Regions from separate parts of the Fructobacillus cardui genome, predicted to be linked through region 3. Evidence: riboswitches for the same ligand, from Rfam matches in the RefSeq annotation. Region 3 holds a riboswitch; each other region holds the start of a gene.

Region 1 (7,493 bases), on a different contig from region 3:
AATCCGCCATCAACCTGTCAACGTTGATTGTTGGTCTTGCCGTGGTGGTCAACTACTTATTCCCAACGGATGCCTTTACCTTGATTTCATCAATGGCCTCAGCCGCTTTCTTACTAATCTATATGGCCTTGATGGTAACGCACTTGCGCTTCCGCAAGGCGACGAAGGGGCAAAAGAGCCATGGCTTCCAATTGCCACTGGCACCCTTTAGTAACTACTTGACGATCTCCTTTTTGGCTTTGATTTTCGTCATTCTGTTGGTCACACCAGCAACGACGGTCACAACTCTGTTAGCCGCGCTGTGGATGGTGCTCTTGACCGTGATTGCTTCTTTTAAATTTAAGAAGAATTAAGCTGAATCCTCAAAATCAGTTTGTGCCTCGTCCTTGTGTCAACAGGGACGGGGCATTTTTGATTGGCTAGAGCCAATTGATTTGTCAGAAGGCGGGGTTAGAACTGTGATAAAATGGGGGCAAGCGTGATTAAAGGAGTAGGATTTATGAAAATTGCAGTTGTCGGTCTTGGACACATGGGAACAGCCCTTGTTCAAGGACTAAAATTAGGTGGACACACGGTTTTGGGGTACTCATCAAATGCCAAAAAGGCAGAGGCGCTGCAAATTCCAGCAGTGACCACTTACGAGGACCTGGTGCAGACAGATTTTGATGTGATGATGTTGACGGTGCCAGCCAAGCTGGTAACGACAGTGTTAGCCAAGATTGTTGCAGCTGGTCTTTCTGAAAAGGTTATTGTCCTTTCTGCTGCTGCCAGCGTGGAAAATGCTGATCTACGGGCGGCAGCCCCCAAAAACCCGGTTACGACCTTTATTCCAAATATTCCGGTTGCGGTTCAGGCCGGGACGATTGCCTTGGCAGTCGATGAATCCGTGGCTGGCCAAAACGATCAGGTGGTCCATGATGTCTTGGAATCATTGGGGGATGTCTTGGTTGTGAAGGAAGACCAATTAGCCATTGCCGGGACCATCGGTGGTTGCTCACCAGCCTTTATCGACGTGTTGATGGATGCTATGGAAGACGCGGCCGTTGCCAAGGGCATGGACCGAAAGCAAGCGGGCCAGATGGTGGCCTCGGTGGTTGCCGGGACGGCACAATTGGCACAACAGTCTGATTTGTCCGCTGGTGATTTGAAGGGCCAGATTACATCACCTGGGGGTACAACGATTAAGGGCGTCTTAACCTTGGACCAGCACGGCTTCCGTGGGGCAGTGCATGCCGCTATCTTAGCAGCAGCCGGCGATTAAGATTAAAAGTTCAGACTTTTTAAATGAGTGAACGATAACTTGGGACCAAGAAGCCAAACTACTTCTTAGCCCCATTTTTTTATGAGAGAGGGAGAGAACGATGCAAGCATTACCAGCAACGATTAAAAAGGTCTGGTACATCATGGAAGTCATTGGTGCCATTGTGATTTTAGCCATTTACTTCGCTGGGAACTGGGCGCTACAATATTTTTTGAAGTTTTATCTACCTATTTGGGCACTCTGGGGGCTCTTTTTGGCCATTGTGCTCTGGTTTATTATTGGAATTTTATTGGTCCGTTACCGTTATGCTTTTTACCACTTTATGGTGAACGAAACGGATGTTGAAATCAAAAAGGGCTTCTTCTTCCGGACTCATACTGCGATTCCAATTGCCCGGGTGCAGAACGTCGATTTGGACCAGGGACCGATTCTACGGTTGTTTAAATTACAACAGGTGCATATTTTGACGGGTGGATCTGGTCATGAAATTGAAGCCTTAACGGAGGCCGAAGCTGAACAATTTAAGAACAAGGTCATGACGTTGGCTAGGGAGGCTCGCGATGAATGCTAAGCACTTACATCCCCTTGCTTTTATTTTGAATTTTTACGAACAATTAAAAAATATGGTGGCTTTCGGCTTGGCCATATTGTTCTTTTTCCATTTTACTTGGTGGGAATGGGCCTTGCTTTTTTTAGCACTGTTGATTTGGTCCGTTTTAAGTTTCTGGATGAAGACCTATGAACTCACGGAAAGTGCACTGATTTATCGGTCGGGCGTTTTGGAACGGCAAGTTCGCCATTTGCCTTACCACAAAATTCAAAATATCCACCGGAAGCAATGGTTTTTCCTACAACCATTTCATTTGGAGGAGATTGCCGTTGATTCTGGAGGGAAGGGAGCCAAGAAAAATCAGATTTCCCTCTCCGTTGTACCAACCTGGGTTGCGCTTGTTCTTGAGCAAAAGCGACAGGATGAAACGACTAGTCTGCCTACCTTGATTGAACGCGCAAAAGTTCAGGCGCAAAATGAAGGACCAGCGACACAGGAACAAGATGAGTTAGTGGACAAGAAAGACCCGCAGGGGCAGCCGTTTGATGTTGAGAGTGACCCGAAAACCGCCACTCGAACAAGCTCGTTGCGGTCCAATGGTCCTAGCAGACTTTCTGCTGATTCCTATCGGGCTTCTGCTCTGTCTTTGATTATCTACGCCGTGACGATGCCGGAAGTCATCTTTCAATTTTTTATATTTTTGGGTTGGTTCGTTCACTTAGACCAGCAAAAGGTAGTCAGTCGTTGGCTTGAGCAGGAATTTACCAATCATGTTCTGGGATTGGGCACACTGGTGATTGTCTTGCTGGTGGTTCTGTTTGTCTTAATCGTGATTGCTTTTAACGTTTTGCGAACGGTGATCTTGTATTTTGGCTTTGAAGTTCACCATGATGCCGGTCATTTAACGATTGCTCGGGGACTTTTCAAACGACAAACGATGCATCTGTCGATTAACCGGATGCAAACGGTTGAGGTCCGCCAAAATATTTTTCGGCAGGCACTGGGCTTGGCGACCGTCAAGACGCGGTTAATTACCGACGAAAATGGCGAAGACAAGGTTTCTAAAAACGTACCCACCTTGATTCCAATGGTAAAATCAGGAGCTGTTGACCACTACTTGTCACAGTGGTTGCCTAATTTTCCAAGCAAGCCAATCAAAAAGACCAGTAGCTCAACCTACCAGATTTTGACAATGATCCGTAACGGGCTTTTTTGGACCTTACCCCTCGCCGCCGTCCTGATTTATGTTTTCCAACGGTTGCCGCTCGTTGTTTTACTGGTTTTGCTTGTGTTGTCCTTCGTTGTCGGTGCTGGCTGGTATAAGGGGAAGGCGACAACCGCCCAAGTGGTTAACGGCCAGGTTCTTGTTTTAAAAACGGCGAAGAACTACGAAACCATCACCACCTATATTGCCTGGGATAAGATTCAATCGTTGTCCATTAAGCAGAGTTGGTGGCTAGCTCGTCGTAATCAGCGAGCCCACCTTGCCGTGGTGGTCCGAACTGATGCCAGTACGAAGGTTTTGACTGCTCGTTACTTGCCAATGGAGGAGGTCAAAGCCATCTTTGATTGGTACCAATTACTTGGCTAACAAGCACATTCGTTGCTGAAATCAGTGTATAAAAAGTGCTTTGAAACATCATACTTGCTTGCAAGCGGCTGAGCTACGGGTATTTACTTGTGTGAAAAGAAAACGCAGCGCTGATTTTTGGGCCAAAGAAAAAAGAGTCGAGGATACAATTATGTATGCTCGGCTCTTTTCAATTTGTGATGTGATGCTTCGGCAATCTTAGAAGTGGTGGGTTTTGACGACTGCTTGAGCCTGGTCAATACTTTCTGGCAAGGAGGCATCAAATTGGCTCCAGAGGTCTTGGTCAAATTGATTGACGATGTCTAAGGCCTGTTGTAATTTTTCCTCACCAGCTTGGGTTAATGAGAGAGCTTTTGAGCGCGGATTCTTCTTGCCAGGATAGCGGTCCAAAAGATCTTCACGGCTCAGTTTGGTGATAATGGCCGAAGCCGTCATGGCATCGACATCCGCTGCCTTAGCCACCATAATTTGAGTAATCTCGGTATTTTGTAAACTCAGGCCATGAACAGTGGCCAAAATTTGGAATTGGGGGTGGGTTAAGTCAAGCTCGCGGAGACGGTATTTCATTTGGCGGAACCAGTCAGTATACAAGTTGAAAAATTTCTGATTGGTCGAATCCATGTAGCGAGAAAGGGAAGCGGTTTTGACAGGGCTCATGGGAACCTCCTTAGTGTTAGAATTAATCTGTAAGTATACTTATAATATAACTGATTTCACAGCGTGTGGCAAGCGCTCACTGAGAAGTTTTTTCACACGGGTTCTAATTTCCGTGCTATACTGCTTGTGTGATAAATAAAGTTGGGGTGCCCTGAGCTGAGAATATACCCATTGAACCTGATGCCGCTAGCACGGTCGCAGGAAACTTCGAAAAGCGGATTTAAATCCTAAAGACATTGTCCATGTTCGGTAATCGTCAGTAGGCCATAAGTCCTCAGCTCAGGCTGAGGGCTTTTTATTTTGTCTAAATGGCGACTAACCCCATAGTCTGCCAAAATAAAGTTGATGATTGAGGAGAAAAAATGACGAAGATGCTGCCGTTTTCCGACTGCTTTATGCAAGTGATGGAGGAACACAAGGCTGATTTTTATGCCAATCCCTTTATCCAAGCAATGATTGCTGGGGAAGTTAATCCTGAGGCGCTGCTCTACTACGTACAACAAGATTACCGTTACCTGGGTCACTATTTGCCACTGTATGAACAGGTTTGCCAGACATTAACCGGACAAACAATTGATGCCGAAGTGGCCGATGATGACCGGGAATACGCCGCGCACAAGATATTACTGGATTTGGCTCAAACCGATGATAAGAGCATCCAGGAAGGCAAGTATCCAAATGCAACGGTTACGGACCAGTACGTTAACCACATGGCTAAATCAGTTCAAAAGGATTCGTTTATCGGCTTGGTTGCCTTGGCTGCCTGCCCTTACGACTATGCCTACTTAGCTGATTTGTTGATTCGGGATGGTCTCATTAAGCCAGACAACCCATTTATGCCATGGGTGGGGTACTACCGGGGGATTGATAAGGGTTTGACGCGACCAATGTTGGCTTTAGTCAATCAGACGGCCGAACAAGTGAGTCCTGAAGTGCAAGAGGAAGCCTTAGCTGCTTTTATCCAATCAACAAAGTATGAAAATCAATTCTTCCTGCAGGGAATGGAGGCAACAAAATGATTGATCCCAACCAATATCCGACAGCATTGACCATTGCTGGTTCTGATTCCGGTGGTGGTGCGGGTATGCAGGCCGATATCAAGACCATGCAGGCCTGCAAGACCTACTCAACGGTCATAGTGGCCGGGTTAACCGCACAAAACACACTGGGTGTGCAGGGTGCTTATCCAACTGATTTGGCCGTGATTGACCAACAATTTGCCTCGGTGATGGCTGACTTTGATGTTCGTGCAGCAAAAACAGGGGCACTCTTCGATGAAGCCCGTGTTCTTCAGGTGGCGAAAAACATTCGTCACTACCGACAAAAGAACTTCGTGGTCGATCCCGTGATGGTTGCCAAGGGCGGAGCGGCCTTGCTTGACCAAGCTGGCATTGCGGCCTTGAAGAACCATTTGCTGCCACTTGCTACGCTGGTAACACCAAACCTTCCCGAAGCCGAACTCTTAGCCGATATGAAAATTAGTAACCGTGACGGCATGGTTACCGCCGGTCAAAAAATTCAGGCCCTAGGGGTTCCAAACGTTATCGTCAAGGGTGGCCATGGTGAAGGCCCAATCATTTATGATTATGTTTTGCTGGAGAACGAAGAAGGATTCTGGCTTGAAGGACAAAAGGTTGAAACGTCAAGCAAGCACGGGACGGGGGACACCCTCTCGGCTGCGATTACGTCCTTTTTGGCCCAAGGTGATTCTCTGCGAGAAGCAATCGAAAAGGGCCATCGCTATATGAATGCCATTATCGGGCATCCGCTAGTTATCGGTCATGGTCACGGTCCTTTGAATCATGGTCAATGGTCGAATCCAGAAGATTAAGAGGGAAAAGATAATGAATTTTGATCCTGCATCATTAACGGTTTATCTCGTTGTGGGGAGCCAAAACGTCAATGACGACCCAAACGAAGTGATTCGCGTGGTTCAAGAGGCCTGTGACGCCGGCGTAACGGCTGTACAGTACCGTGAAAAGGACCACTCGAAGTTGAACCAAGCGGAAAAGGTGGAATTGGGCCAAACAATCAGGAGCATTACGAAAGCGGTTCATGTGCCTTTGTATGTCGATGACGACCTGCCTTTGGCACTGGCCATTCAAGCGGATGGTCTGCATGTTGGCCAGGGCGATACGCCGGTGCGAGCAATTCATGAGGTCGCCCCTGATTTGTTACTTGGTTTATCCGTCCATGATTTAAAAGAGTTAGCTGCCAGTGAAGCTGATTTGGCAGTCGTCGATTACTTGGGCGTTGGTCCGGCCTTTGCAACGACCAGTAAGGAAAAGGTCAAGGAGGCTATTGGGACGGAAGGCGTCTTGGCGGTTGCGTCAAAGAGCTCACTACCGGTTGTGGCCATTGGTGGCATCCATGAAGAAAACTGCCAGGAATTGGTAGAGTTGCCGATTGAGGGTGTTGCCGTGATTTCGGCCATTACCGCCAGCGATGATATTCAACGAAGTGTTCAGAAATTACGAGGAGTGACAAAATGAGTCAAACAATCTTAACTGCCGTTCGCCAGAACCAGCCCATCGTCTTGAACGTGGCCAATAGCGTTACCCCCCAATTGGTAGCAAATGCGATCGCCTATATCGGCGCTTCTCCAATTATGCTCGAAGATCCGCTAGATGCTGCTGATTTGACGAAAATTGCCAATGCCGTGACCTTGAATTTGGGTTCAACTTCTGAAAATTCACAAAAGGTGATGATTAATAGTGGGAAGACGGCCAACGAATTGGGCCTTCCTGTTATCTTTGATCCCGTTGCCGTTGGTGCAACGCCACTGCGGTCAAAGCGGGCCAAGGAACTCTTGAAATCAGTCAAGGTGAGCATCGTCCGCGGTAACCTCGGTGAGGTAGCGACTTTGGCTGAAGTGGAATGGGAAAGCCACGGAATCGATGCTGGTAGTGGCACCGCTGACCCAGTTGAAATTGCCCAGAAGGCGGCTCAAAAGCTTGGTGCCATTGTGGTCGCAACTGGTGTTCAGGACTTGGTTTCAGACGGCCAGAGGGTCTACCAGATTGCTAACTCGGCTAGCCAATTGGCAACCAATGTTGGGATGGGTGACGCCCTGGATGGTTTGTTGGGCGCCTTTGCAAGTCAAAGTATGGATTTGGCTGATTTAGCCTATGCGACCGCTGCTCTACCAGTTGCTGGCGAATTGGCGGTGGCTGAAGGTGTTGCCGGTCCTGCTGATTTCTTGAACAAGATGCTCGACCAGTTGGGCAACTTGACGGATGCAAAGCTTCAAGGGCAAATCCATCTGCACCAGGTTAAGTGATATCGCCGGGCCAATAGCTCACTCGAAATTGCTTGTGGGTGCCCAGCGCGCTTTGTCAGTGTTCATAACACTCGTGATTGTGCCTATCAGGTTTTTATGCTAGGATTACTCTATTAGCAAAGCTACACGAGGAGAAATGCGCATGCCATTAATG
Region 2 (7,493 bases), on a different contig from region 3:
GGTTGATAAGCCAACAATTCAGGGACCGAAGGATGCCGTCATCAAGACAGTTCGGGCATCAGTTTGTGGTTCTGACCTTTGGTTCTACCGGGGTATTTCCAAGCGTGATGGTGGCAGCCAGGTTGGCCATGAAGCCATCGGAATCGTTGAAGAGGTCGGTAGTGAAGTTTCCAACGTTCAGCCGGGTGATTTTGTTATTGCACCGTTTACTCATGGTTGTGGTCACTGTCAGGCCTGCTTAGCAGGGTTTGATGGTGATTGCCTCGATCCTGATAAAGGTGGCTCAACCGGTTATCAGGCGGAATACATCGGCTTTAAGAATGCCGATTGGGCGCTGGTTAAGATTCCAAGTCAGCCAGCAAACTACAGCGATGACCAGTTGAAATCCTTGATGACCTTGTCGGATGTGATGGCAACCGGTTACCACGCTGCGGCTACTGCTGAAGTCAAAGAGGGGGATACGGCGGTTGTCATGGGCGATGGCGCTGTGGGCCTCTCAGGGGTGATTGCAGCCAAGCTGCGTGGTGCCAAGCGGATTATTTTGATGTCGCGCCACGAAGACCGACAAGAGCTGGGTAAGGCGTTTGGTGCTACCGATATTGTGGCCGATCGTGACCAAGCTGGGATTGACCAGGTGATGGCGCTAACGGGTGCCGGTGCGGATGCTATTCTTGAATGTGTTGGTTCAGAGCAGGCTGTGGCAACTGCGGTTCAACTTGGCCGTCCAGGTGCCGTCGTTGGCCGTGTGGGGATTCCTCAAGACCCAATGATGAATACGAATAACCTATTCTGGAAGAATATCGGCTTGCGCGGAGGAATTGCCGCGGTTACCACCTATGACCGTGAATTGTTATTGCAGGCGGTCCTTGATGGCAAAATCAATCCTGGTCAGGTTTTTACCAAGCAATTTGCGCTGAAAGATATTCAACAGGCTTATGAAGCCATGGATCAGCGCGAAGCGATTAAGTCTCTGATTGTTTTTTAGATTTTAAATCGCCGACATAAAGCCCCTGGCCAATCGGTTAGCCGTAAAGGAGTAAGATGAAAAAGAATAAAAAAATGATAGCGATTGCGGGTGCCTCAACGGCCATTCTTGTGCTACTAGCAGTTGGGCTAACCGTTTGGCTAACCCAACCAGCCAAGCCGATTTCCAATACGAAGCCAACCGAAGCAACGGTTTTCTTCCATGGTTATGGCTCTTCCCGGAATGCCGAGCAGACGATGAGTCGGTATTTAATCCAGCAAGGGTATTCAAACCGCAGAATTAATGCGACGGTTGGCAAAAGCGGCCAGGTTAGTTTTAGTGGTACCGTGAAGAAGGGGGACCAGAACCCACTGATTCTGGTGCAATTTAACGATAATCGAAATACTAACTTTACTAAGACAAATCAGTGGGTCACGAAGATTATGGAAGATTTGCATAATCAGGGGATTCAGTCTGTGAACCTGATTGGCCATTCAATGGGAAATTTGGCCATCGCTTTTTACTTGAAAAATCATGTGCAGCAAAGCGATCAATTGCCAGTTGTGAAGCGACAGATTGCGATTGCTGGTCCCTTTAACTTTTTGAAGGATAGTCCAAGGCCAAAATCAAATTTGAACTTAGCAGATCCTGCCAGCCAGTCTGAAACTGATTTTAAAAAGGTCGCATTAGCTGGTTTGGAGCAATATTACGAGAATAATCAGACCAAAGTGTTGAATATCTATGGCAATAGCATGGGTAAGGAGGAGTCAGACTCGACCATCACGAATAACGCGTCGAAGTCACTGAAGTACTTTGTCCGTAAGCCAAGTACCTATCAGGAGAAGTTATTTACTGGTAAAAATGCGCAACATTCAAAGCTGCATGAAAATCAGGATGTCAACAAGGTCCTCAAGCAGTTCTTAACGGAATAGCAGCACAGTTGATGCGAAAAAACAGTCTTTTAAAAAGGCTGTTTTTTTCTTGTTCTTTTTCTTGACTTGAAGTTCACTCCAAGGTGTTTAATGGTCATTGATTACAAAATACAATGTTTGGTTTTGAAAAGAAATCAAGCTAAAGGAGACAAAAATGACAAAACAACGATTTGGGATGGTCTTGCCGATCACCTTACTCGCTTACTTTTTAATTTTGATGGATAATTCCATTATTTTTACCAGTGCAACTGAGATTGGCCAAAGCTTAAACCTTTCTTCTTCCACCTTGTCGTGGGTTTCCAATGCCTATACATTAACCTTTGGTGGTTTTTTACTATTATCGAGCAGGCTTTCGGATTTGCTCGGGCGTAAACGGATTTTCTTAATTGGACTCACAATTTTTGGACTCAGTTCATTATTGATTGGTTTGTCGAGCAACGTTGCCGTCGTGATTGCACTGCGGGCAATCCAGGGGCTTGGTTCTTCGATTATTGCGCCGACCACCTTGGCCTTGATGATGGATAATTACCAAGGGCAAATGCGCGAACGAGCAATCGCTTACTATGGTGTTACAGCCGGGCTTGGTGCCAGCCTGGGGCTGTTAATTGGCGGTGGCCTCACAACATTATTTTCTTGGGAAGCTGGTTTTTTGATTAACGTGCCATTAACGGCGTTGTTGTTCTATTTGACAATTCGTTTTGTTCCGCATAAAGCGGGATTAAAGACAAACATCGATTATATTGGTGCTATTCTGTCGGTCATTGGGTTAGCAGCCTTAATCGATGGCTTAACGAGTAACCGGTGGCTACTGATTTTATTGGCCGTTATTGTTTTAGCCTGTTTTATCGGCTTTGAAAGCCGGCAAAAACAACCAATGTTGCTTTTGGCTTTGTTTCATAACCGAGTTCGTGCAGGTGCCTACGTGGCCCGCATGCTCTTTATGATGGCGATGCTCCCGTATTGGTTCTTTTTGCCCCAGGTCTGGCAGGCGAGTTACCATTTAACGGCGTTACAATCCGGGCTAGCCTTTCTCCCCTTAACATTAGTCCAATGTGTGGTATCGTTGTCTCTAGGAAGGCTGATTGCTCATTTTGGCAATCAGTTGATCTTGCTAGTCGGGGAGGGATTACTATTCTTTGGCTTGCTGTGGACGGCCGTGTCGGCGGTTTCTTTGGGCTATTTGTTGGCTTTTGCCTTGCCAATGGTGGTGGTTGGCATTGGGCAGGGCCTGGTCCTGGCGCCAGTGACATCAGCCGGTCTGTATAAAGCGCCTGACGAACTGGCTGGTATTGCCTCTGGTTTGACGAATACGGCCCATCAAATTGGTGGTCCAATCGGTCTTTCTTTGATTGTGGCAACGGCGGGGAACTACCATGGCCAAGTAGCAACAATGGCTTTCTTTACGGGAATGGCTTTTGTGGTTGTGGCCGTTTTTGTTGTACGAAAGGTGCAAAAATGAATATTAAAGAAGCTGCGAAGGCGACAGGATTGTCAAATGATACGATTCGCTATTATGAACGAATTGGGGTCATCATGCCGGTGCCACGCAAGGAAAATCAGTTGCGCGATTTCACCGAGCGCAACATTAATCAATTGAGATTTGCCAAAACGATGCGCCACGCGGGCGTTTCCATCGAACGATTGCGTGAATATATTGGCATGGTGCTGGAGGATGATGACCGGACAATTCCTGCGCGTAAAGCTTTATTGCTAGAGCAAGCAGAAGAGATGCGGGAACGAATTAATCAAATCCGAGCCGCCCACGATCATTTACTGTATAAAATTGATCATTACGAAAGCCACATGCGCCAGGTAGAGAATCGTTTAGAATAGAACGCTGAAATTGTTTGATAACTGGTAAAGATGGCTAATTTGGGGCTAAAATCCGAATTTTATATAAATTAGAACGACTTTATCTGTCCCTTTGTTTTATTTGATACTTTCTTGAAAACTGTTGGATAAGTAATTGACAGAACACTGTTTTATTGGTAAAATTTAATTACAATTTTCACATAGCTATATATTAGGAGGCACTTTTAATGAAAGTTGCAGTAATTGGTTCAACGCACGCCGGCGTGTTTGCCGCTAAGCAGATCAAGGCAGACCACCCAGACGCTGAGGTACACGTGTTTGAAAAGAATCAAACAGTTTCTTTTTTGTCATGTGGAATCGCCCTTTGGATTGGTGACAATGTTTCATCAACTGACAAGATGTTTTACGAAACACCAGATTCAATGGCAAAGCAGGGCATTTCAATGCACATGCAAACGCTTGTTGAAGCTGCAGACTTGGAAGCAAAGACTTTGAACATCAAGGACTTGGTTTCTGGTGCCCAATCAGAAGAAACTTTCGATAAGATTGTCATTACTACTGGTTCACGTGCCATTAAGCCTCGCATCCCCGGTATCGATTCTGACAAGGTCTTTGACTCAAAGACTTGGGACAACGCCAACGCCTTGAAAGAAGTAACTGAAAAGGTTAAGCGCGTAATCGTTATTGGTGCTGGTTATATCGGTGCCGAATTGGCAGAACAATTGTCAGTCAACGATAAGGAAGTGACTTTGATTGATGGTTTGGACCGCGTGTTGGCCAACAACACAGCGCCTGAATTCTCATCTGTTTTTCAAAAGGCCTATGAAGACCATGGCGTTAAGTTAGCGCTTGGTCAGATGGTTTCAGGATTTGAAGACACTGCTGATGGTATCAAGGTTACTACTGATAAGGGTACTTACGAAGCTGACATTGCCATCTTGGGTATCGGTTTCTTGCCAAACACTGCGATGTTCCGTGACCAAGTTGATATGTTGCCAAACGGCGCCATCAAGGTTAACAAGTTCATGGAAACTTCTGTTACGGATGTCTTTGCTGCCGGTGATTCAGCAACCGTTTTCTACAACCCAACACAAAAGGATGACTATATTCCATTGGCAACCAATGCTGTTCGTCAAGGAATCTTGGTTGGTAAGAACATTGCAGAACCAACGATGGCTTACCAAGGTACACAAGCAACATCAGCTGTTGAATTATACGAAATGGCTTACGCTGCAACTGGTTTGACTGTTCAATCAGCAGCTCGTAAGGGTGTTGAAGCAGATTCTGTGACAATTTCAGAAGACTATCGTCCTGATTTCATGTTGTCAACAACGCCTGTTAAGGCTTCATTGACTTGGGAAAAGGGTACTCGCCGCATTGTTGGTGCTGCCTTCTTGTCAAAGCATGACATTTCACAAGCTGCCAACGTGGTTTCATTGGCAATCGAAAACGGCATGACAATTGATCAATTGTCAATGACGGACTTCTTCTTCCAGCCCAACTTCGGTCAACCAGTCAACTATGTTTCATCAGTTGCGATGGCTGCCGTTGCTAAGGCAAACAAGTAAAAATCAGCTTTATTTAAGTACTCGGACATGACGTTCGAGTACTTTTTTATTTGAAGGCTCTTGCATAAAGGTCAGAGACAGTGTAAGCTAATAAAGTAGTAAATTTGAATATAGCGATCTGGGGTACCATTTTGGTTGAGAATTAAACCCATTGAACCTGTTAGGCTAAGACCGACGAAGGAAGATCCACACAAGTTTTTTTATGACCACCCGTGTTGGACTCTGCCCAGGCGAGTGGTTTTTTTAATGCCTTTATGTTCCTCTGGACGCAAAGGAGAGAATAATGAAACAAAAGTGGACGCTACAAAACGTGATTTTGCTGGCTTTGATTGGGATTATCTTCTCGGTCATTTACTGGATCATGGATCCGGTTTACCAAATCGTTAACAGTGGCTTGGCCGTGATTGGATTGCAAGCCTTTACGAATGAAATCACGCTTGGTGTATGGATGATGGCCGGACCATTGGCTTCTTACATTTTAAAGAAGGTCGGTGCAGGTTTTATCGGGGAAATGCTCGGGGCTGCCGGTGAAATGTTCTTAGGTGGTTCTTATGGTGTTGGAACACTCTTGTCTGGCTTTATCCAAGGAATTGGTTCTGAGCTTGGTTTCGCCTTGACCGGTTATAAGAACTGGTTTGCTGGTCTTTGGTTGTCAACCTTGACTGGAACAGTCGTCACCTTTGGTTGGGACCTCTTTAAATCAGGTTACATCCACTACAAGCTGAGCTTGTTAGTTGCTTTGTTCATCGTTCGTTACCTATCAATCTTCTTCTTCTCAGGTGTCTTGGTACACTTGATTGCCAAGTTGTTGGATCGATCAAAGTTGTTGTCCCACGAATAAGGAGGACAAAAAATGGCAATAACTGCCAGAAACCTCACGGTGGCTTATCGTGATCAAGCCATTATTGATGATTTAAATTTAACGCTTGAAAAAAAGACCCTAACCCTGTTAATGGGGCCTTCCGGGTCAGGAAAATCAACTCTGTTAAAGGCCTTAGCGGGTCTTTACCCCCAATATGGCGGTCAGGTCAGTGGTGAAATCGAAATTGACCAAGCGGCGATTGCTACACTAAAGGCGAATGAAAGGGCCAAGCGAGTGGCTTTGCTCTTTCAAAATCCCGATGATCAGTTTGCCATGCCGACGGTGCGAGAAGAATTTATTTTTGCACTGGAAAACCTTGAATTGGGCAAGGATGAAATTGATCAAAAGACGGCTTGGGCATTGGAAAAGGTTGGTCTGACTGATTTTATCGACCGGTCCTTTGTGACTTTGTCCGGTGGGGAAATGCAAAAGGTTGCTTTGGCGGAAGTGTTGGCCCTGGGGGCCGACTACCTATTGTTGGATGAACCGTTTGCTGCCGTTGATAGCCAATCGCGAAAAGACCTCCAGGTGTTGCTCCAACAGCTGAGTCAGGAGGGCTACGGCATTTTTGTTTCAGATCATGATCCGGCTGGGTACTTCGACAAAATCAGCCAGTTTTATCAGTTGAAAGAGAAGTCCTTGGTATCGGTTCCTGAAAATGACTGGGGTCAATATGATTATCAAAAGCAGACGGTGGTGTTAAAACCAGTCGCGGAAAGCGACCAAGCACAAGATACTGCCTATCGTTTTGATAACCTGCGGATCCAAAACGGGGAGCGGTTGGTCTTAGACCAGGATATCCTGCAAATCTTTGCCGCAGGGATTACCTTACTGACCGGTCCAAATGGGGTCGGTAAGTCTTCCGTTCTGAAAACGCTGGCACGATTGCACCGTTATGAGGGTTCTTTGACCTATCAGGACCAAGAAGTTCATGCCTGGAAACCACGTCTCTACTTTGGCCAGGTTGGTCTGCTGTTCCAGTCAGCCTCCGACCAGTTCTTAAACATCACGGTTGACGAAGAGCTGGACCAGGTGATGGCCAAGAGCCACCATGCTGATTTTTGGACGAAAGAGGTTTTGGACCAGTGGTTGTCTGACATGCATCTAACAGGTTTGGGTGACCGGTCGGTCTACACGCTCTCGGGTGGCCAGCAGAAGAAATTGCAACTGCTGTTGATGCTGATTATGGCACCACAAGTGCTGTTCTTAGATGAACCGCTGGCGGGCTTGGATGAGCAGTCAGTAGCAGTCGTTTTGAACCTGATTCAAATCTGCCAACAGTCGCTTGGATTGACCATTTTGGTTGTTTCTCACCAAACAAGGGACCTGGTCAACATTGTTGATCGCCACTTGCG
Region 3 (7,493 bases):
AACCCACCGTTATTGGACGGTGGGTTTTTATTTTTTTCTTTGATGTTGTTGAAGTGGACTCAACTCAATACTGATTTAGCAGTGATCGTAACTTAGCCCAGCAGTGCAACGTAACCGACCATGCTAAGCACAGCAATGATACCGATAATAATGAACCATGGGCGCGTGTAGAGTGTATCTCGTGGCTGTTGGTCTTCGTTTTCTTTGTTTTTATTGTTCATCAGATTATTTTCCTTTCATACAAAATCAGATTACTTATATAGAATAATGGCGCGATAAGTAAGGGACCAGGGTGAAATCGTCATGACCTCATGTCCCTGAGTTTCCAAATTGCTGATAGCGGCATTCAAATTCTGTTCAAAACTTCTGGCAGTGTTAGCGGTGATGACCTTTGTTTTCATAGGTTCCCTCCGTTCTTTCAATCAACTCTCTATCCTCATTGTAAGTAAAGCGACTATTTTTTCAATGATGAGAATTGATTTTTTATTAAACTTAAAAAATTTGGGCTGGTATATCATTTATGATCAAGTCGTTGATTAGAAAAATATGATTTTTCTGCCCAGCGTTAATTCAAAGAATATTCATCATAAATTAGGACAATACTGATTTAAACAGCGTAAAATATGCTGGTTCTAAAGCAGACTAAGGGAAATGATCTTTTAACAGATTATCCAACATCCGTTGTGTAAATGATGGTTGTTCCTGTGAAAACGGATGGCTACAATGTAGACAGTTAAACAGCAGAGCGGTTGCTAAAAGCAACACCGCGTTACCTGCTATTTAGAAAAACGGTTGAAAGGTCGACAGCAAGATGGTTGAAAAAGTTAGATTAGCAGATGAAGAAGACTTTACGAAAGTAGGTCTCCAAAAGAATCACATTGTTCCTCGTGAAGATGCCGGCGGACGAACCCCGAAGGCGAAAATTACGAATGGTGGTACTTTGATGCCAACCTTGATGATGGTTCCCAGTTAGTAACGACTTTTTATGCAAAATCAGTTGTTAACCCATCTCCAGGATTAAAGCCTGCAATGGAAGTTGAATGGACCAAGAGTGGTGGTTCTGCCATTAAGGAAAAGATTGAATTTAAGCCAGAAGAGTTTAGCGCAAGTCAAGTAAAGATACTTGTGATGTCAAAATGGGCAAGAACTATTTCAAGGATGATTTGCACCACTATGAAATTGGTATCTTTGGTGAAAAGATCCAGGTTGAAGTTTCCTTTGATAACATCACACCAGCTTGGCGACCAAATTTGACGATTTACTATGGTAACCATGAAGAAAACAACTTCTCATGGTTGCCCGCTACTCCTTGTGGTCATGCCAAGGTAAAAATCACAGCCGATGGTTAGGAACCAAACCTTGAGGCTGATTGCTACCACGACTATGACTGGGGTGACGTGGCTTTGATGAAGGTCATGAACCACTGGTGCTGGGGGTCGTGCGAATATCGGCGATTACACCGTTATCAATTCTTACATGACGACTGAAAAGAAGTACGGTCATGCAAAAATTCCGGTTTTCTTGTTAGCGAAGCAAGAAGAGATTTTGGCAGATGACTTGCAGTACGTGACTTACTCAGAGACTGACAAGGCAATTGAACCTGTGATTAGTAAGCCTTATTAGCAAAACTTGGTGTTTGATTACAACAGTCCAGAAAAGCACTACCGCATCACATATTCTGCTGAAAAGGTTATCAAACACGATAAAATGATTGATTAGATTGATGGTTTCAAGAAGTTGATGGCCAAGATGGTCGGCTTTGCCGGTGCCTACCTTGGTTTTTCAGGAATCGTGAAGTTGGGAATCCTTGAGGGCGATAACGTTGTCGAAATGCAAAGCAGCAAGGGGCTCTGGGAAGAGGCTTACTTCGGTAAGACGATAGAAGACTAAAATTGGTCATTTTCGGTTGTAAATATTGGATTTTAAAATTAATCTAGAATATTGTGGGTAACTGATTTCATATGGTAAAATATAAGCAACGCTAGGGGCGTCGATTTGACTGAGAAGAACCCTTTGAACCTGAACTAGTTAGTACTAGCGGAGGAAAGTGTCATTGCTAATGAATTTTTTAGTGGTGCTTTCTATCTAGAAAGCGCTTTTTTATTTGCAGCAAACGGCAATAGGGTGAGTCACTGAGATGCCTTTCTAAAAGGAAAGGTAGAGTAATGTCGAAAACAGTTTTGATTACGGGAAGTAGCCGAGGTTTGGGAGCGGAAATTGCACGCACTTTCGCGAAAGATGGCTTTCAGGTAGTGATTAATTATTACCAAAGTCAAAAGAAGGCCGAAGAATTGGTAGCAGAAATCGGACCTGACCGCGCTATGGCTATTCAAGCTGATGTCCGGAATCGAGCCGAGGTTGATCAAATGGTGCAACAAGCCGTTGCTAAATTTGGTTCACTTGACACGGTTGTGAACAACGCCCTTATCAACTTTAAATTTGATCCAGTGGCACAGAAGCCATTTAAGGATTTGACTTGGGATTCTTATCAGGAGCAAATCGATGGTACATTGAAGGGAGCCTTTAATGTGACCCAAAGTGCCTTGCCACAAATGATGGCGCAAAAAGCTGGTCAAGTTGTTAATATTGGGACTAATTTATTTCAAAATCCCGTTGTGGCTTACCATGAATACACTACGGCCAAGGCGGCCATGATTGGCTTTACCCGTAATTTGGCAGTTGAGCTGGGCGAATTTGGTATCAACGTCAATATGGTTTCTGGTGGTCTTTTGCAAACAACGGATGCTAGTGCGGTCACAACGCCAGAAGTGTTTGATTACATCAAGCAGACAACGCCACTACGCAAGGTGACGGAACCAAGCGATGTTGCCAAGGCCGTCCTCTTCCTTGGTAGTGCTCAGGGACGGGGATTAACGGCACAAAATGTGACGGTTGACGGCGGTTTGACAATGAATTAATTTGAACGAATTTGGCAATGTCCAAGACGGGCATTGCTTTTTGTTTGCTGGGATAAAGGTGCAGTGGAATAGCGTCGGTTGAAATTATTGGTATTAAAATCAAGATAGAGTCTTTGGAGAGTGGGAGTTGTGAAGCAGTTATACTATGTAGCTAATTTTGTTTTGGCATTGATGTCGATTACGTTGGCATTACTGGATATTGGGGATGTCATTAATATTAAGGTGGGGATGCCTGCAATTATTAATCGTGATATTTTATTGTTCTTCTGGGTGGATTACATTGCTCGCTTGACGTTGGCAGTTGATAAAAAGGATTTTGTTAAGGGAAATGTTTTTGATCTATTAGCCATTATTCCAGTCGACTCGCTTTTTTCCGTCTTTAGAATTGCTCGAACCGTCCGCCTTCTAAAGTTATTAAAGGTAGTTCGAATTTTTGGCTTAACCGGCAAAATTAAGAATGATGTCGTCCGTTTTTTGAAAACTAATGGCTTTATTTACATGGTTTTGAGCGCCATCGCAATCATTTTGATTGGTGCGGGTATGTATTCGGCTGTTGAGGGAATCAATTATGGGAATGCCTTGTGGTGGGCGGTGACGACGACAACGACCGTTGGCTATGGTGATATTTCACCCCACTCGACTGTTGGCAAAGTGATTGCGACGGTTCTGATGTTTGTCGGAATCGGTTTGATTGGTAGCGTTACCAGCACATTGACGACCTTTTTCACAATTAAGGATGAAAAATCAGAAGTGGAGATGGTTGAAAATCGACTGCTAGCCATTGAACAACAAGTGAAAGAATTGACGACAATTCTGCGAGAAAAGGGATGAGTCTGTTGATTTTGGATTATTTTGGATTGGTTGACAGTCGATAATTTTGAAAGCCAATCTTGGGCGAAAGGCTTACTAGCAGGGGATTATGAGAACGAGTCACCGACAATTGTGCTTTTTATTCCTGTAGCCGAACATAAGTTCTACAAATTGTTATTAGAATGATAGACAAACTGACAACAAGAGAGTTAAACTAATGGAGTCAGTTACCAATCTCGTTATAAAAGGTTGGTACAAAATCTATTAGGTCCAGTTGAACATCAGGTCTGTAATGTCCTGATTTTTAATTGTTTGGGAGAGTTAGAATGTTTTTCTTGGTTTCATTGACTATCACTGGTTTGCTGTTTTTGACTGCAATTGTGAAGGCATACCATTTAGCACGACGCCGTCGAATCATTCGAGCAATGCTGAAGCGAGAAGTGAATCAAGCATTGGCTGAGCAAAATCAGCAGAATGATAATGACTTTGATTTTGATGTTCATACGCCAAAAGAGGTTCATGACTATCTAAAGAAGCAGTTCGAGGATGAAAATGCTTTAAACCTCGGCGACGGCCTCTTTATTGACGTAAAGACGGAGTACCTGTTTTACGACTTGGACCATGCTGATGCCGACGGCAACCTTTATTTCATTGAAAACTTTGATGAAATTGAGCACTATGAAGTGGTTGCGGAAACCGAAGAGACTAAGACCATTGCGGCAAACTTTTTAGATTTTGATGATGGTGATTTTGTTCATACAACACTCAGTCGGCGAGAAAATCCTGTGATTGGAACAAGTCCAGCTGATTATTTTGAAAAATTGTTGAAAAAATGCGTGAAGCAAAACCGGCAGGCCTACCAGGACTACTTGGTGAGTCAGGAGCGATAAAGGCGTTATTATATCCCCGCTTAATCTATTCACGTTACAATAAAGTTACGATTAGTATATTGAACGAGGTATAAAACGTGTTCTTATTATTTGGCTTAATATTAGTGATTTGGGGAATTGTTTCACTTTTCCGGTTCACTTTAAATGTATTTTCATACTTTTTAATTTTAGTTGGTATTTTGTTAGTGTTGAGTTTCTTCCTACATCACTGGATTTTTTCATTGATTATCGCGGCAGTTATCGTTTACATTGTCCGCAGTGGTAAGCGACGGGTGGTTGATGATCAACCGGATACGGGCTTTGGTCGTCGCGACATTAGCGATGAAGCAGAACAAAGTGATTCAAAATAATTTAAATATGACTTTGATAGAGGCGACCGAAAGGTCGTTTTTTTTGCTATCTACTGATTGTTTAGTAACATTTTCCTTTTTATCCCAACTGGTCTATAATCAAAATTACTTATTCTACTTGAAAAAAGGACGGATTGATGAAAATTGGTATTACAGCAGATGCAAATATGCAACAAACGGCCCCGAGTCGATTGAAGTTAGCCGATTATGTTCAAAAACGCCTAGTGGACGTCTTGGTTAAAAACGACGTGGTTCCAATGATTTTGCCGATTGCCAAGCCAGAAATGGCGACGGAGATGGTTGGGATGGTCGATGCGATTATTATTCCGGGTGGACCGGATGTTTCACCACACCTTTACGGTGAAGATCCACACCAGCACATTGGCGTAACGTATGTGCCACGTGATGACTTTGAAAAGGCGGTTATCGAAGAAAGCGTTCGGCAGAACAAACCTGTTTTTGGAATTTGCCGTGGGATTCAAATCATTAATGTTACTTTTGGTGGAACACTGTATCAAGATCTGACCTCACAATATGAGCAAGAAACCATTCGCCACGAACAGGTGCCGGATTCGGCTTTCCCAACTCATTTTGTCAATGTGGAAGAAGGTAGCTTTGTGGCCAAATCTCAAGGAGCTCACCCCTTCGTCAACTCCAAGCACCATCAAGCGGTGAAAATGGTTGCGGACGGTTTCGAGGTCACTGCACGGGCTAATGATGGCGTGATTGAAGCGATTGAAAATCCTGATTTGGCAGTTTATGGTGTTCAATGGCATCCGGAAACTTTTTGGTCTGACCATGAAAATCAGGAAAAGCTTTTCCAGGATTTCTTTGCTTTGGTGGCTGAAAAAAAGGCCTAATTGAACGATGATAAATACGGCGATAAACCCCTAATTTTACAATACTGGGATCCGTAAATTTATGCCAAATGGGAATAAATTTTGCAAACTAAATTGCTTATAATGGTGGCAAGAGAAAGCCAAATTTAATAGCAATGAGGTGATTAGAATGCAAAAATATTTATGGCCGGTGACCAAGGGCGGAATCATTTTTATGGGACTGCTGTTGATGGATTTCTTTGTTGCAATGTTTAGTATTTCCCAAAGTGGGGTGACAGAAACCGCACTAGGAATTCGGATTGAGATTGAACGCGATGCTAGCTCAATGAGCAATGTCGTGACGGGAACCTGGGATATGCTGGTGTACTTTACCGTCTTTATGGTTCTTTGGTTGGCTTATTCTTATGTTAAAAATAAAAATGCCGCTACTAAATAAAAGTGAACAAAAAAAGACCGACTTGAAGTCGGTCTTTTTATTTGATTTGATAAAGGCACCAGACCATCTCGGGGTGGTATTCCTTGATGATGGTCAATGAATCGTGGGGGAGGAAGGACTGCTTACTGAAGATGGCGTATTGGTAGTTGCCTTCCTCAAAGGCTGTCTGTGCGAGCGGCTTGCTGGGTACAAAGTCAACGGCCAGATTTTGGTGACTATCAATCATGTATTGATGAATCAGCTCCGTCGTTGCCGGATGGAGGATGGCTTTTTTGTTTTTCAACGCTTGGTTTTCCGTTAACAACATCGGCATAGTTGGCAAAGCAAAGGTCGTCTGAATCGTCAGGTGGTCGAGGTAGCGGTAGTTGTTTCTTGTCCAACTGTCACCATCGTCCGATTGGTAGGCGGTTGGGACCAAAAAATAATCACCGGTAAAGTCAGTCAGATGCTGGTAGACGTCCTCAAAGTTGTCATGCAGGGTAATCGTGCGGCCCCGATAGTCAGGGTCCTCATCTTGCAGGTGCTTTGCGGCTTTATAGCTGTCGGTTGTTTTTGGTCCTAGGGTATGAATAGTAGCCATCGTCAATCCTCCTAAATGCTGACGTTGATTGTATGAATAATTTCTTCGGCGATTTCAGCCGGTTGTTTGCCATCGACGGTAATGATTTCACTGGCAATTTTTTCGTAAATTGGCTGGCGCGTCTGCTTGAGTTCTAGCAGGCCGTCCATCCCCAGTTGCTGGAAGAGTGGACGACTAGCGACACCATCGGCCAAGAGGCGGGTGGTAATGGTTTGGTCACTGGCATCCAAAAAGATAACGGGGCCATCCTGATTTTTCAGTAGGTCCTGGTTGCTGACCTGAACCGGGGTACCACCTCCAGTTGACAGAATGCCTTCCAAACTCAGTGCCTCGGCTAAGACTTTTTGTTCGAGTTGGCGAAACTGAGCCTCACCGAACTGTTCGAAGTAGGCGGGGATGGTCAGGCCCGCAGCTTGCTCAATCAGGGTATCGAGATCGTTATTTGGTAAGGTCAACTGTTGGCTGAGTTCTTGGGCAACGGTAGTTTTGCCGGAACCCATGAAGCCAATTAAGGTAATTCTCATCTCTTTTCCTCCAATCTTAGGCGGGCCTCGTTGGCGGCCTGTAGTTGATCATGAATACTGTTTTGGTCATCAACCGCAATGGCGGTCCGTAACCTGGTTAGTTGCTTTTGAAATTGATCAATTTGTGCTAATAAATCAGCGCGTTC
Region 4 (7,493 bases), on a different contig from region 3:
CATCCGGCTTGGTCGAAAGGACTGCTAATTCCAAGGAATTTAGGGCGGAGCGAAGGTCGCCGTTAGTTGCCTGGCTAAGGTGGGTGAGGGCTTCTTCGCTTAGATTAACTTGGTAGTTGCCAAGTCCGTTTTCTTTATCTGTCAATGCCTGTTTGATGGCTTTTTTGATGTCTTGGTCACTCAAAGGTTGGACTTGGAAAATTTGGGTTCGGGAACGAATGGCTGGCGTGACGTTTAAGTATGGGTTCTCCGTTGTTGCCCCAATCAAGATAATCGCGCCCGATTCGAGGTGAGGGAGGAGAAAGTCTTGCTTGACCTTGTTGAGACGATGAATTTCATCCAAAAGAAGGACAACTGTCCCCGACATTTTTGCTTCTTCAGCAACGACCTGTAAGTCCTTTTGCGAATCGGTTGCCGCGTTCAGGGCTCGAAAGGCAAAGTTTGTCGAACCGGCAATGGCCGAGGCAATCGAAGTCTTACCAGTTCCGGGTGGGCCATAAAGAATCATTGATGAAAGACGCTTGGCTTCCACCATCCGCCAAATGATTTTATTTTCGCCGACTAGGTCTTCTTGGCCAACGATTTTTTCAATTTTTGTTGGCCGCATCCGGTAGGCCAGTGGTTTTTGTCCGGGCATGAAGGCTCCTTTATCAGTATGGCTTTGTCTTGATAAAAAAGAAGCCGGTTGAAACCGGCTTCGTCAGGTTACAGGTCAATTGATTCCTGGTTTACGGCTGATTTTGCCGCAAGAATGACCGCGTAGGGGTTATCAGTTTGTGTTGTTCTTTCAAAATCGGATAAAAGGGTATAGGGGTGATTGGTGCTGACGGCCATTTGCAAGTAGTTGATGTAGGCATCACCACAAGCATCCTGGTCAATCAGTAAGGTCGTATCTGGCCAGTTGGCCATCCGTGCCTTGAGTTCATCTTGAACTTGGCTATCGTCGGCCTTTGATTCTTTAACGGCCGCGACTACTCGTTCACGAAAAGTGCCTAGGTAAAGGCGCTGTTCATCAGGGTTAATCTTGGGACCACCATTACCTTGCTGCCCCTGTTCTAAACGGCTGTTAACATCATCCATTGGGTTATCCTCCAATTACTTTACTACAGACAATTATACGGAAAAAGCTGTGGAGATTAAAGGCTTGTCTGCTATTTTTGGGTGTTATCCAACATTTGTCGGTTGATTAACCTAGTCTATTGAATGCTGTTAATGAAAAATCAGAAGCGGTGAAGATTTTATTAGAATTGGTCTAGTAAATCCAGTGAAACTTTGTCCCGTTTCATCAGTGGACATGTCAAAAAATCCATGTTATATTGATTTCGAAAATTGAATACGAATTATCTGGGGTGCCGACTGGCTGAGATTATACCCATTGAACCTGATTAGATTAACGTCTGCGTAGGAAGATAGTGATGATAGTTTTTTTGTAAGCTGTTTTTGCGTTTTTTGACGTAGAAACAGCTTTTTTGTTCAATTTTTAACAAAAGGGGATAGCAGCTGCAAGGGAAAACTGATTTTTGGCGGTCAGACCCAGAAGGGAGAAAAGAGATGGTCACAATTAATGGCGAACATATTGACAACATCGCTGGTGGAACGGTTTTGAGTTTACTTGAAGAACAAAACCGTCATCAGGACAATGTGGTTGTTGAACTCAATGGTCAAATTTTATCGAAAGCGGCTTTGGCTGAAACGGTGCTGGTTGAGAACGACAAAGTGGCAATTATTGCTTTTGTAGGTGGGGGTTAGGAAAAATGACAACGATTGCAATTGACGGCCAGGCGGTGGAATCCGTCTACCTAAAAATGAAGGATCGCAATGTAGCTGACAGTCAGGAAAAGTTGGCAGCTGCTCATGTGACGATTGCCGGTTCAGGGGGATTGGGGTCTAATATTGCCATTGCGCTGGCCCGGGCCGGGGTTGGTCATTTGACCTTGATTGATTTTGATGAAATTGAACATAGCAACTTGAACCGTCAGCAGTTTAAGCTAAGCCAGGTTGGCTTACCAAAGGTGTTGGCCCTGAAACAAAACATCCTGGAGTTTAACCCCTTTGTTGAGGTGACGACTTGGCAGGAACGAGTGACGGAGGACAATGTGTTGGACCTCTTCACCGGTGCCAATATTATCTGTGAAGCTTTTGATGATCAAAATGCGAAAGCAATGCTATTACGGCGGGCGCAAGAGGTTTTGCCAGAAACGCCGATCGTGATGGGCAACGGCTTAGCCGGTGTTCACGACGCTAATCAAATTCAAACCGTCCGGCAAAGTAACCATGTTTACCTTTGTGGTGATGGCCAAACCAAGGGAGCAGAAGGTTTGATGGCCGCTCGTGTTCTGATTTGTGCGGGTCATCAGGCGAACCAAATCCTACGTTTAATTCTAGAAAAAGAGACAGTAGAGGAGTAAAAAATGTCGACAAATGATCCATTGGTCATCGGTGGCCACCAGTTTGAATCACGCTTTATTTTGGGTTCTGGTAAGTACTCATACGAGCTGATTGACTCAGCGGTTAACCATGCCAAAGCGGAAATTATCACGATGGCTCTTCGCCGAACGAGTATAGCTGAGGAAAACATTTTAAACTTTATTCCGCAGGGAACAACAATCTTGCCAAACACTTCGGGGTGCACGAACGCTGAGGAGGCAATCCGGATGGCGCGAATTGCTCGTGAGCTGAGTGGGAGTGATTTTATTAAACTAGAAGTGATTCCTGATAAGCAGTATTTGATGCCCGATAACTATGAAACGTTAAAGACAACCGAAGTCTTGGCCAAGGAAGGCTTTATTGTCATGCCTTATGTCTTGCCTGATTTCAATATTGCAAAGCAATTAGTCGATGCAGGTGCTGCTGCCGTCATGCCATTGGGAGCACCAATTGGCACTAATAAGGGCCTTTCAAACAAAGATTTGATTCAAATTTTGGTCGACGAGATTGACCTGCCAATTATTGTGGATGCCGGAATCGGCCGTCCCAGTCAAGCGGCCGAAGCAATGGAAATGGGTGTCGATGCCATCATGGCTAATACGGCAATGGCAACAGCGGGGGACATTCCCCTGATGGCCGAAGCCTTTCACTTAGCGATTGAGGCTGGTCGCAAGGCTTACCTGGCAAAACCAGGACGAATATTGACGAAAAAGGCTGCACCATCATCACCGCTGGCAGGTGTGAGCCTTGGTTAGAAAGGAAAGGAGTGGCCATGATCCAGCCGAAACGGGCAAGGCTTCATCTATCATTAGCACAGAAAATCATCTTGATTAATTTTCTTGGTTGGGTTTTTATCTATGCCGATCGAACAATCTTAAATCCAGTGATGCCGGAAATTCAACGGTCTTTTGGTCTGAGCCATGCTGAATTGGGACTGATTTCATCTGTTTTTTTTTAACCTATACGGTTAGTCAGTTACCATTTTCACGTTTGGCTGATGGTCACTCGAAGAAGCTTGTTGTCGCTTTGGGCTTTTTCTTCTTTGCAGTAATGACTTTTCTATCGGGTATCGTGCCAACCTTTACTCTTTTTCTATTGGTGCGATCTCTGGTTGGTTTAGGTCAGGGCAGCTTTTACGGTCCGGCCTATGGATTAATTAATGAAAACCTTAGTGACCGCCATGCAACTTTGGGCATGGCCATTATTAATAGCGGGCAGGGTGTTGGACAGATTCTTGGCACCTTGCTGGCTAGTACGTTGGTAATTCAAAATCAGGACCACTGGTCAACCCCCTTTTTAGTGCTTGCCTTACCGACGGTGATGGTCGGTTTCCTGTACCTGTATGGCCTACCTAAAGAGGGCCGGCCAATTCGGTATGGGGGAAAGTCGGTGAATGCACGCGGTGGCCAACAGCAATCGCTCATCTCGTCGTTAGCAGCAAAATTAGCGCCAAAAATTTGGCGACCGTTTTTCAAACGGCCACTAGTTGGTGCCTATTGGCTTTTGTTTTGCTCGATTTATGGCCAGATTGCCATGTTAACTTGGTTGCCAACCTTTTTGTTGGGAATGAAAAATATTGACCAACGCTTTGTCGGTTTGATTGCTTCGATTGTGCCCTTGATTGCGATTCCAAGTGCCTTAATTTTGGCGAAAAAATTAGATCAAACAGCACATGCTAGACGATTTCTGTACCTTTTTGTACCGTTGTCGGCCTTGGCATTGGTGTTAGGCAGTCTGAGTCAAAATTCAACGCAGATTGTTTTGGCACTGATTTTGTATGGGTTGACCGGGAAAATGACGATTGACCCACTGTTGCTGCAAGTTATTCGTCGCCATGCACCAAAGGGGCGAGTCGCAACAACCTTTGGGCTCTATAACTTTATGGGGATGTTGGCCTCGATTACGGCGTCATATCTGACGGGCTGGTTAACGGATGTGACTGGAACTTTTTCGGTTGGTTTTGATTTAGCAGCGGCCTTGCTGTTGTTGGGGTTACTTGGTTTTGGATTGAGTCAGAGAAATGCAGGATAAAAAAATTACCGACCTTTTGGAGAGTTTTCAAGCAATTGGTCGCACGAAAAATCAGGGTTATACGCGGACGGTTTATGACCAGGCCTGGTGTCAGGCACAGAAGCAGTGTGTCAACATTATCAAGGAATTGGGACTGGTACCCTGGGTTGATGAAATTGGCAACTTGTATGCGACTGCTGATTTAACTTGGCCCAAAGAACCTGTAATTTTGGTTGGTTCGCACCTGGATACTGTTGTCGATGGTGGCCTATATGATGGCCTTTATGGCGCTTTAGCTGCTGTCTTGTCGGTTAGTCAGGTGACCAAATCAGAACAACGTTTGCGACAGCCACTCGTTGCCGTTATTTTTTCAGAAGAGGAAGGATCACGCTTTGATGCGACTTTTACGGGCTCACAATATTTACTTGAACGGGATTTGAAGGGCTTTGATGCCTTGGATGATGTTCAGGGACAGACCTTCGGCCAAGTTCGTCAAGCTGCGGTGGCTGCCCTGAGTCCCTTTGTTCAAACGGCGTCATGCTTAAAGATTACCCAATACCTAGAACTGCATATTGAACAGGGGCCGATTTTAGAGAATACGGGGATCAATATTGGTATTGTAACGACCATTGTTGGTCAGGAACGCTTTTTGATTCAGTTGGTGGGGCAGGCTAACCATGCTGGAACAACACCAATGGATTGCCGTGATGATGCCTGCCAACAAGCAGTTAGTTTGTTGGCGGACCTCTACCGTGAGTTAGCGCAGATTCCTGATTTACGCTACACCATTGGCAAAGTTCAGTTGGAGCCTAATGTAGCCAATGTGATTCCTGGCCTAGTTACTTTTTCGTTGGACTTACGCCACCAAGACCAGTCGGTTTTGTCAGAAGCTGTTGGTGTGGTGGCCAAACTAGTGGACCAGTATCGGGCAAAACTTGAGCGGACTACGGCAGTTATGCCCACCCAAATGGATATGGGTCTTCAGGGGGAGATTGCGGAAGCATGCCAATCAGTTGGTCTGACGCACCAATTCTTATCATCTGGTGCAGGTCATGATGCGCAGGTGATGGGGGAACAAGTGCCGACTGCCATGATTTTTGTCCCCAGCGTTGGCGGGGTTAGTCATGTACCAGATGAGAAGACAACACCAGCAGATTTGGAAAATGGCCAACGGGTTTTGACGGCCGTTTTGGCAAAATTAGTGGGGTAGTATGAACAAGACGAACCATTCCTCAAATATAACGGGGGATGGTTCTTTTGTGCTGTTTGATTCGTGAAAGATGAAAGTGTGGGTGGGGACGCTTTTAATTGGTAACGTTGCCCTTTTCAACGATTGTGTGGGTTATCTCTGGTCTGATTTTTTCAAGGTAAATTTAGAATGGAGGTGTAAGACTCTTGATAAAGAAAATAAGTCAAAACCCTTGGTAAGCTTGACTTCCAGTCGAAAACTATTCATAAAAGAATGGTTAGTCAACAAGATAAGGATTATTGTTGTTTTCTTAGGATTAGTGGGATCGCGATGCCAAAGCCAATCATAAGAGCACCAATTGTTGACCATGCGGATTGATGAACTTTGATGCTCACAAATGTGATGATTAAGCCCAAGATGATGTAGGAGGCACCGAAAGACAGTGATAACTTTTTGCGTTTACTTTGTTCCGTTATTGTTTTTAGTTTTTCCATACTGGTAATAGCCACCCAAGTAATAACAAATATGATGAACATGTTAATGAGCCAAGACATGATTTCTCTCCAATTATTGATATAATTGTTCTAGTTTAACATGTTTTTTTGGAATGAAGCCTAACCGTCTAAAGTCGACCTCTGCAACTAGTTTACAACCGAATTATTTGAGCAAAGAAAAAAGCCACTGCATAAGCAGTGACTTTTCAACCAGAAAGAGTTAATTAAATTAGCCCAAACGGTTGTAGTATTCGACGATCAAGGCTTCGTTGATGTCAGCATCCAATTCTTCACGTTCTGGCAAACGAACGAAAGTACCTTCAAGCTTGTCAGCATCAAATGAAACGAATTGTGGACGTGAAACTACTGATTCAACAGCGATTTGGATAGGCACAATGTTCTTTGACTTTTCACGAACAGAGATAACCTGACCAGGAACAACTTCGTATGATGGAATATCAACGCGCTTACCATCAACCAAGATGTGACCGTGGTTAACCAATTGACGTGCTTGTTGGCGAGTAGTTGCCAAACCAAGACGGTAAACCAATGAGTCCAAACGGCGTTCCAAGAAGATCATGAAGTTGGTACCGTGAGTACCTTGACGAACCTTGCCGGCCTTGTTGAACAATGAGTGGAATTGACGTTCAGTCAAACCATAAGTGAAACGCAACTTTTGCTTTTCGCGCAATTGCATTCCATATTCAGAAACCTTTCCACGACGGCCTTGGCCATGGTCACCAGGTGCGTAGGCACGACGTGACAATTCCTTACCAGTTCCAGAAAGTGAAACACCCAAACGACGTGAGATACGCCATTTTGGTCCAGTATAACGTGACATGTATATGTCCTCCAAAATGTATTTTGCTGTACATTTGAGGGTCGGCACCAGATGCGTGCAGCGTCAAGAAAAATCGTTTCTCAGTGACTGTAGCCAAGTCCTTACTAACGAGTTTGGACGTTGTTGACGCGCTTCTTTACCGACTGCTACTCAATACAACTTCAACAAGTATAGCAAATCAGAAGAAGATTAGCAAGGGAAAATTGATGGTAAAACCCAGCCATCGTCGATTCTTTTGCAATCTTTTTGTAAAATCTAGACTGAAAAGAGTAAAAAATCTTAAGAAAGGGATAAAAGGAAGTAAATGGGTCTGATTTCATCAAACAATAGTGTATGGTGGACTTAATTAGTAAATAAAGCTGAGGGTTTAGTACATATGTGGATTATTATTGCAATTATCGTGATTATCGCTATCTTAATCGGCCTTGGTTGGGCGGTTTTGATACAGCGCCAAGCCGCCGCACAGGTAGGTGATTTTAGCATGGCTAAAAAAGCGCTCATGGATGAAGACATCGCAACTGATTTAGCCGCC

The links. Region 3 has a riboswitch for thiamine pyrophosphate ahead of AABI20_RS02065 (3-oxoacyl-ACP reductase). Riboswitches for the same ligand answer to the same signal wherever they lie in the genome.
Region 1: it holds a riboswitch for thiamine pyrophosphate, as region 3 does, so the genes downstream of both, AABI20_RS06565 (TenA family protein) here and AABI20_RS02065 (3-oxoacyl-ACP reductase) in region 3, are expected to answer to the same signal.
Region 2: it holds a riboswitch for thiamine pyrophosphate, as region 3 does, so the genes downstream of both, AABI20_RS06520 (ECF transporter S component) here and AABI20_RS02065 (3-oxoacyl-ACP reductase) in region 3, are expected to answer to the same signal.
Region 4: it holds a riboswitch for thiamine pyrophosphate, as region 3 does, so the genes downstream of both, thiS (sulfur carrier protein ThiS) here and AABI20_RS02065 (3-oxoacyl-ACP reductase) in region 3, are expected to answer to the same signal.

What each region holds. Positions count from the first base shown of each region.
Region 1 is NZ_CAUZLS010000007.1:35,953-43,445, forward strand. Features, by position in the region: gene AABI20_RS06540 (amino acid permease) at 1-353, shown strand, start outside; gene AABI20_RS06545 (pyrroline-5-carboxylate reductase family protein) at 500-1,261, shown strand; gene AABI20_RS06550 (PH domain-containing protein) at 1,362-1,832, shown strand; gene AABI20_RS06555 (PH domain-containing protein) at 1,822-3,402, shown strand; gene AABI20_RS06560 (MarR family winged helix-turn-helix transcriptional regulator) at 3,601-4,059, opposite strand; TPP riboswitch at 4,192-4,280, shown strand; gene AABI20_RS06565 (TenA family protein) at 4,422-5,078, shown strand; gene thiD (bifunctional hydroxymethylpyrimidine kinase/phosphomethylpyrimidine kinase) at 5,075-5,890, shown strand; gene thiE (thiamine phosphate synthase) at 5,904-6,551, shown strand; gene thiM (hydroxyethylthiazole kinase) at 6,548-7,339, shown strand; gene AABI20_RS06585 (tautomerase family protein) at 7,482-7,493, shown strand, end outside.
Region 2 is NZ_CAUZLS010000007.1:25,715-33,207, forward strand. Features, by position in the region: gene AABI20_RS06495 (alcohol dehydrogenase catalytic domain-containing protein) at 1-985, shown strand, start outside; gene AABI20_RS06500 (alpha/beta hydrolase) at 1,042-1,896, shown strand; gene AABI20_RS06505 (MFS transporter) at 2,051-3,355, shown strand; gene AABI20_RS06510 (MerR family transcriptional regulator) at 3,352-3,729, shown strand; gene AABI20_RS06515 (FAD-dependent oxidoreductase) at 3,936-5,276, shown strand; TPP riboswitch at 5,386-5,476, shown strand; gene AABI20_RS06520 (ECF transporter S component) at 5,560-6,117, shown strand; gene AABI20_RS06525 (ATP-binding cassette domain-containing protein) at 6,130-7,493, shown strand, end outside.
Region 3 is NZ_CAUZLS010000001.1:429,670-437,162, reverse strand. Features, by position in the region: gene AABI20_RS02095 (hypothetical protein) at 93-221, opposite strand; gene AABI20_RS02090 (hypothetical protein) at 252-401, opposite strand; gene AABI20_RS02085 (hypothetical protein) at 812-973, shown strand; gene AABI20_RS02080 (hypothetical protein) at 1,137-1,349, shown strand; gene AABI20_RS02075 (hypothetical protein) at 1,477-1,623, shown strand; gene AABI20_RS02070 (hypothetical protein) at 1,741-1,890, shown strand; TPP riboswitch at 1,974-2,063, shown strand; gene AABI20_RS02065 (3-oxoacyl-ACP reductase) at 2,166-2,918, shown strand; gene AABI20_RS02060 (potassium channel family protein) at 3,048-3,749, shown strand; gene AABI20_RS02055 (hypothetical protein) at 4,055-4,618, shown strand; gene AABI20_RS02050 (hypothetical protein) at 4,840-4,968, shown strand; gene AABI20_RS02045 (gamma-glutamyl-gamma-aminobutyrate hydrolase family protein) at 5,106-5,828, shown strand; gene AABI20_RS02040 (hypothetical protein) at 5,977-6,243, shown strand; gene AABI20_RS02035 (hypothetical protein) at 6,281-6,823, opposite strand; gene AABI20_RS02030 (shikimate kinase) at 6,835-7,347, opposite strand; gene AABI20_RS02025 (prephenate dehydrogenase) at 7,344-7,493, opposite strand, start outside.
Region 4 is NZ_CAUZLS010000004.1:156,204-163,696, forward strand. Features, by position in the region: gene AABI20_RS05225 (replication-associated recombination protein A) at 1-637, opposite strand, end outside; gene AABI20_RS05230 (DUF1694 domain-containing protein) at 706-1,080, opposite strand; TPP riboswitch at 1,336-1,425, shown strand; gene thiS (sulfur carrier protein ThiS) at 1,552-1,749, shown strand; gene thiF (sulfur carrier protein ThiS adenylyltransferase ThiF) at 1,755-2,408, shown strand; gene AABI20_RS05245 (thiazole synthase) at 2,412-3,182, shown strand; gene AABI20_RS05250 (hypothetical protein) at 3,200-3,385, shown strand; gene AABI20_RS05255 (MFS transporter) at 3,418-4,458, shown strand; gene AABI20_RS05260 (Zn-dependent hydrolase) at 4,448-5,647, shown strand; gene AABI20_RS05265 (hypothetical protein) at 5,923-6,180, opposite strand; gene rpsD (30S ribosomal protein S4) at 6,350-6,961, opposite strand; gene AABI20_RS05275 (septation ring formation regulator EzrA) at 7,338-7,493, shown strand, end outside.